2 regions of the Protofrankia sp. CiP1_Cm_nod2 genome follow, and region 1 is predicted to be linked to the other one. Evidence: riboswitches for the same ligand, from Rfam matches in the RefSeq annotation. Region 1 holds a riboswitch; the other holds the start of a gene.

Region 1 (3,405 bases):
CGCCGCCGGCCTCGCCCTCGATGACGCCGGCTACCGGCCGTCCGATCACGATCCGTACGACACCGCGGCCATCCTGGCCAGCGGCTCCGGCGGCAACGAGTTCGGGCAGCGGGAAATCGGGCGGCTGTGGAGCCAGGGCCGCCGGGCGGTGGGGGCCTACCAGTCCATCGCCTGGTTCTACGCGGCCAGCACCGGGCAGATCTCGATCCTCCACGGGCTGAAAGGCCCCTCAGGAGTGATCGTCTCCGGTGAGGCCGGCGGCCTGGACTGCCTCGGCGAGGCCCGCCGGGCCATCCGGCGGGGGACCCGCGCCGTGGTGGCGGGCGCCACCGAGGCCGCGGTCGCACCGTATGCGATGACCTGCTACGCCACGAGCGGGATGCTGACCGCGGGCACCCGTCCCGAGGAGGGCTACCGGCCCTTCTCCCGGCATGCCGACGGGTACGCGCCGGGCGAGGGCGGCGCCCTGTTCGTGGTGGAGGACGCCGCGGCGGCGCACGAGCGCGGCCACCGCGGCTACGGACGGATCGCCGGCTACGCGGCCACCCACGACGCCCACCACGACCGGCGCCCGGCACCCGGGCCGGACCCCCTCGTGCAGGCGATGCGACGCGCGCTCGACGACGCCGGCCTGACCCCCGGCAACGTCGACGTCGTCTTCGCCGACGGCATGGGAACACGTGAGCACGACCTGCTGGAGGCACGCGCCCTGGGCGAGGTCTTCGGTGACCGCCTCGCCCACCTGCCGGTGACGGCCCCGCACAGCCTGGTCGGGCGCCTGTGCGCCGGGACGCCGGCGCTCAACGTGGCGACCGCGCTCCTGGCGATGCGGGACGGCGTGGTCCCTCCGGTGGGCAACCTGACCGATCCGGACCCGGCATACGGGCTGCACCTGATCACGGGAGAACCACGCGGAATGCCGACGAACGTCATCATGATCAACGCCCGCGGCTACGGAGGGTTCAACAGCTGCCTCATCCTCACCTCGACTCCGTGATCGACACCGCCGTGACCGACGTCGCGGGGGAGGCGACATCGCGACCGCGGTCAACCGGCCGCGGCGGTTCAGCTCCGACGGCCTCCCATCCCGCGGCCATCCCGTCCGACATGCGCGGCACGGGTGCCCGCGTGCTCCTGAAGCGAGTGCGGGCAGGGTGAAGGGGTCCGCGTGGTGGCGGGTTGTGCCATGCTGGGTGGGCGACGGCAGTGGAGGAAGCCGGTGGGAATCCGGCGCGGTCCCGCCACCGTAACCGGGGAGCGAACCCTCACCGTGTGTCACGGACGTGTAGGCGTCCGGAAGGCCGAGGGGGAGCGGTGATCCGGGAGCCGGGATACTTCGGCCGTCCGCACCGTTACCGAGGGCGAGGAAACCCGAGGGAGGACCGCGGCATGCCCGTTCACGCCCGTCAGCCGGTGCCCGGCGCACGGTCGGGAGCACGATGACGGCCTACCCGCTGTCCGCGGTGGTGGGTATGGACGACCTGCGGCTCGCTCTCGTCCTCAACGCCGTGTCACCGGCTATCGGCGGGGTACTCGTCCGGGGGGAGAAGGGCACCGCCAAGTCGACGGCGGTACGGGGGCTCACCGCCCTGCTCCCGCCCCTGGCGGTGGTGGCCGGCTGCCGGTTCGCCTGCGACCCGGCCGCCGGTGACGCCGACTGCCCGGACGGCCCGCATCCACCCGAGGCTCCCGCCGTGACCCGGGCGGCGCGGATGGTGGAGCTGCCGGTCGGCGCCTCGGAGGACCGGGTGACCGGGGCGATCGACCTCGACCGGGCGCTCACCGAAGGCGTCACGGCGCTGCGCCCCGGGCTGCTGGCCGCCGCCCACCGCGGCCTGCTCTACGTCGACGAGGTCAACCTCCTGCACGATCATCTTGTCGACCTGCTGCTGGACGCGGCCGCGCTCGGCGTCGCCCACGTCGAACGCGACGGGGTGTCGGTCCGCCACGCCGCCCGGTTCCTGCTGGTCGGGACGATGAACCCGGAGGAGGGTGAGCTGCGCCCGCAGCTGCTGGACCGGTTCGGGCTGACCGTCGAGGTCGCCGCCAGCCGGGACCCGCGGGTGCGGGCCGAAGTGGTGCGCCGCCGGCTGGCCTACGATGCCGGCCCGCGGGCCTTCGCCGCCGCCTGGGCGGAGCAGGACGCCGCCCTCGCCGCCCGGATCGCCGCCGCCCGCGACCGGCTGCCCGCCGTGGAGCTCTCCGAGACGGCGTTGCGCCAGGTCACCGCGGTCTGCGCCGCCTTCGACGTGGACGGGATGCGCGCGGACGTGGTCACCGCCCGCACCGCGATCGCGCTGGCCGCCTGGGAGGGCCGCGAGCGCGTCACCGCCGACGACATCCGCCGCGCCGCCCGCCTGGCCCTGCCACACCGGCGCCGCCGGGGCCCGTTCGACGCCCCCGGCCTGGACGAGGACACCCTCGCCGACGCTCTGGAACAGGCCCTGGAACAGACCGGGGAGCCACCCACGGACGACCCTGACGGACCGCCACCGGCCGGCGGCGGGGGCGGCGGAGGCAGTGGCGGCGGTGGCGGCGGTGGATCCGCCGGCGGCCACGGCAACGGCGGTGCCGCTACCGACAGTGACGAGAATACCGGTGCCGGGCCGCCGTTCACGTCGGCCGGCGACCTGCCGGCCCCGCGCCCGGCGGAATCGGAGCCCCTGCACCGGGCGGAAACGCAACAGACGGAGACGGACGCGGAACCGTGGCCCGCCGGCGGGCCGGCCACCGCGTCCGAGCACAGCCGGTACGAGCAGCCCGACCCGTCGCGCGGACGGGCGGACGCCGCTGGCAGCGCACACCCCGCCGGCCCGCCCGGCCCGGTGTTCCGCCCCCGCCGCCTGGAGATCCCCGATGTCGGTACCGGTCTCGGCGCCGCCGGGCGGCGCTCCCGGGCCCGTACCCGCCACGGCGCGGTGGTCACCGCCTCGCCGGAGGCCCCTGGCCTGCACCTGCCGGCGACCCTGCGGGCCGCCGCGCCCTGGCAGCAGGCCCGCGGACGCCACGGGCCGGGGCTGCTGCTGCGGCCGTCCGACCGGCGCGGCGCCGTCCGGGAGGGACGCGAGGGCAACCTGGTGCTGTTCGTGGTGGACGCCAGCGGCTCCATGGCCGCCCGCGCCCGGATGCGCACGGTCACCACCGCCGTGCTCTCCCTGCTCCTGGACGCCTACCAGCGCCGCGACCGGATCGGAATGATCACCTTCCGGGGTGCCGACGCCGAGGTCGTCCTGCCGCCGACGTCGAGTGTGGAGGTGGGCGCGGCCCGGCTGCGTTCCCTGCCGACCGGTGGGCGCACCCCGCTCGCCGCCGGGCTCACCCGCGCCGGGCAGGTGCTGGCCGCCGAACGCCGGCGTGACCCCGACCGGCGCGCGCTGCTGGTCGTCGTCACCGACGGCCGGTGCA
Region 2 (3,405 bases), on a different contig from region 1:
TGGCATCCTCCACGGTCAGAAGTCCTCGTCGAAGGTGACGGTTCCGGTCAAGGAAGACCCAGTTCGTCCCGGACGCCAGCCCGTTGAGCAGGCCCCGGGATCTCAGGAAGTACACATAGGCGAAGGCGCGGGCCCGCTCGACGTGTACTCGCTGCGCCAGCCGCTCGGCGTCGTCGCCGGGATCACCCTGTCCAGCTTCCCCGCCATGATCCCGCTGTGGAAGGCGGCACCCGAAACCTGTTCCGAAACCTGTTCCGGGCCCGGGCCGCCGTGGCCCGGGTTATCGTGACGACCGGTCAGGTCTGGCTGTTGAGATAGCCGATGCCCATCGCGCCCCACCATCCGGCCTGGGACAGCAGGTTACTGATCACCGATCGGGCCAGGAGCATCCGGGACGCAACGGTGGCGGACCGTTCCAGACGGTGCTGGACCGCCTGGATATGCAGGCCGTTGAGCGCGATGAGGAGCACCAGCCCGATCTTCACCCGTGTTATCGGCGTGGACAGGTCGGGATGCAGCAGGACACCGCTGAGCACGAGCCCCGCCAGCCCGGCCCAGATCAGCAGATGCAGGCCGTCCGCCACCCGGATGATGTCCGGGAAGCTGCGCCGGCCGGACAGCCACAACAGCGCGAAGAAGTCGATGGCGAGGACCGCGCCGAACCCTGCCACGAGTGAGGCGAGATGGACGAACAGGGCGGCGGTGTGCAGGACCGGGTCGGCGGTGACGTGGGTGGCGGTCCAGACGGCCGCCGCCCACCCGATGATGAGGATCATCCCGGCCGCGAGGAAACGGGCCCACCGTGGCAGAACTCCGCCGTTGGGTGGGGAGGCCTGGGTGATGATCAGAGCCGGGACGGGTCGCGTGTCCGCGGCCAGGGAAATGAGCTGATCGGGAGCTGTCCCTCCACCATCGGTCATGATCAGTGCTTGAGCGTGACGTCGGTGAAGGTGGCAGTCGCGCCGCTGGCCAACGCTGGCGTATGACCTTCCTCACCGTGCTGGAAGAAGGTCGGTATCCCGACTGTCGCGCGCAGCGTGTAGCTGCCGTCCCGCGGGATTGTGAAGTTGTCCGTGTGGTGGAAGCACTCGGCGTAGCAGAAGTTGAGCGTCTTCTCGTCCACGGCCGTGCCCTTGTCGTCGACGACCGCGAGTGTGACCGGTGCGTTCGGCACGATCCGGCCGGTGGCCGCCTCGATGGGGATGATCTCGATGTGGTGTGTCTCGCCGGCGGCGGGCCTGCGGAGCACCTGTTGCCCGTCGTTGCCCTCATACCAGCTTTCGGTGGCCTCGACCACGCCCTCCGGCGCCGCGGTGGAGGCGGTCGAGGTGCTGGCCGGGTGTCCCGGGGATGTCGTCGTGGCGCCGGTCGTCGAGTCGTCGGAGCAGGCGGTGAGGCCGAGCGGCAGGGAGACGGGCAGCGCGAGAAGGGCTGTTCGCCGGGACACGCATCCTCCTTCAGGAAGGCTTAACTATTAAGTTAGGATAACCTAAATGAATCACGTTTCGTCAACTAAATAACTCTTTCCACCTATGGAAACACTCTCCGTGATAACTATGGGCTGATGGGAGGCCTCGGCTTCCCGGCGCACCGTCGACAAGGATGATCCGACAAGGATGATCCGAATCATGCCCGGGTGCTCATGGGCCTTGCGTGAGGCGGCGGACAGGCGTGGGAGAAGAAGGTGGGCCGGTCAGTCATGCCGGAAACCGGCGCCGGTGCGGTCGAGCGGGTCGGGCGGGAGCCCGAGGGAGGTGGCGCGCAGGTGCTCCCAGGCGGCCAGCCGACTGAAGTCGGGGACGGCGCGTATCTGCTGGCTGTCGGTGAGGAAGGGGCCGGGGAGCAGCACGGTCATCTGAAAATCTGACCGCCGCCGACGATATCGACCCTGCGCCCGCGGTCCGCCGGGAATCCTGACGGTACAGATTCTGGTAGTACAAGCTCCGGCAGCACACATGACGGCACGTGCGGGCACCACGTACACCGACCGCCTCTCCAGCACCTCGTGGAATGGGTCTTTCCGGTGCCGTGGCCGGTCTCCTGGCTGACGGGTCCGCGCCTCCGGCCGGCCTTCCCAGGCGTGTGACGCCCAGTGACCTCCGCTGCGCCGCGGACGAGGCCGAAGACTTCCCGATCACAGTGGCGAGGGCCGCGCCGGTACTCCACCGGCTTCCCGAACACCACGGCCGGATCAGGCTACCCATCCGGGCCGGACACCTACAAGGATTGACATCTGAGCAGATGGCCAACTATGCGGCAGGGCCGCGCAGGGGGCTGCTCCACGGGGGCTGCCCCACGCAGGGGTGAGGCGTGGGCGGCGGCCGTCGATGGGAGTATGCGATCCATGCACCGCATCGCGCCGGCCCGGCCGGCTAAGGTGATCGACGGCGACCGGGCCTGCGATGCCGCAGGCGCGGTGGCGGACCGGGGCCGCATCCAGCACTGGGCGGCACGGTTCGCGATACTCGCGGACCCGGGGCGCCTCGCGATCATGATCGCGGTCCGTCATGCCGGCCCGATCTCCGTCTCCGGCCCGGCGGCCGGAGTGGGCATGAACGACACAGCGGTCTCGCAGGCGTTACGCATTCTCCGTTACCACGCCGTGGTCTCCCCGCACCGGGACGGACGTGTCATCTGCTACACCCTCAGTGACAACAGCATTGTCGACCTGCTGGACGGCGTCCATCCCGCCCCCGTTCTCGCGCACAACGGCACCGTGCACCCGGACAGCTCCGAGGAGAAACCGCATCCGCCGGCGCCGGCGACGGGCTGAGTGTCTGTCGCGGTGAGCCTGCCGAGGTGAGACGTCATTTTTTCGGGGGTCTGCTCATCGTCCGCCGGTGACGTATTGTCGTCCACGCCGCGGACCCGCTGATCTGGAAGACGGGTATCGGCAGCAGGACGGCCGACACCGCGCTGCCGGACAGCGGCACCGTGCGCGCGCACCAGAACCGCGCGAAGGCCGCGTCGCGGTACAGCGACGCGGCCTGGCGGTGGTGCGTTTTTCGCGGCCCTGGCCGCCTCCTCGGCCTCCCCGGGTTCCGCGGCCTCACCGGTACCGGTGGCGACAGGCGCCCGGCGGTACCGACGAGGTGGCCCCTGCGGTGGCCCGCGGCCCGGGACGCTGCCGGCCGGCAGCGATGGTCACCAGCCGGCCGGCCACGACCCGGGTCAGCCCTGGCGGGACTGCCGGGCCGCGGTGTGGCGGGCCGCGACGTCGGCCCAGTTGACGATGTTCCACAGGGCGGTGACGTAGTCGGCCTTGACGTTCTTGTACTGCAGGTAGAAGGCGTGCTCCCAGGCGTCGAAGACCAGCAGCGGGGTGCTGCCGACGCCGACGTTGCCCTGGTGGTCGTAGACCTGCTCGATCAGGAGCCGGTCGGCGACGGGCTCGTAGGACAGCAC

Evidence for each region. Region 1 has a riboswitch for cobalamin ahead of NBW84_RS00735 (VWA domain-containing protein). Riboswitches for the same ligand answer to the same signal wherever they lie in the genome.
Region 2: another riboswitch for cobalamin. It lies ahead of NBW84_RS01680 (DUF7676 family protein); the one in region 1 lies ahead of NBW84_RS00735 (VWA domain-containing protein).

Annotation. Positions count from the first base shown of each region.
Region 1 covers NZ_CAKKTL010000003.1:43,362-46,766, forward strand. The annotation lists gene NBW84_RS00730 (beta-ketoacyl synthase N-terminal-like domain-containing protein) at 1-997, shown strand, start outside; cobalamin riboswitch at 1,211-1,336, shown strand; gene NBW84_RS00735 (VWA domain-containing protein) at 1,440-3,405, shown strand, end outside.
Region 2 covers NZ_CAKKTL010000008.1:6,258-9,662, reverse strand. The annotation lists gene NBW84_RS01690 (hypothetical protein) at 297-920, opposite strand; gene NBW84_RS01685 (hypothetical protein) at 923-1,447, opposite strand; gene NBW84_RS01680 (DUF7676 family protein) at 1,694-1,855, opposite strand; cobalamin riboswitch at 2,014-2,200, opposite strand; gene NBW84_RS01675 (ArsR/SmtB family transcription factor) at 2,345-2,773, shown strand; gene NBW84_RS01670 (superoxide dismutase) at 3,172-3,405, opposite strand, start outside.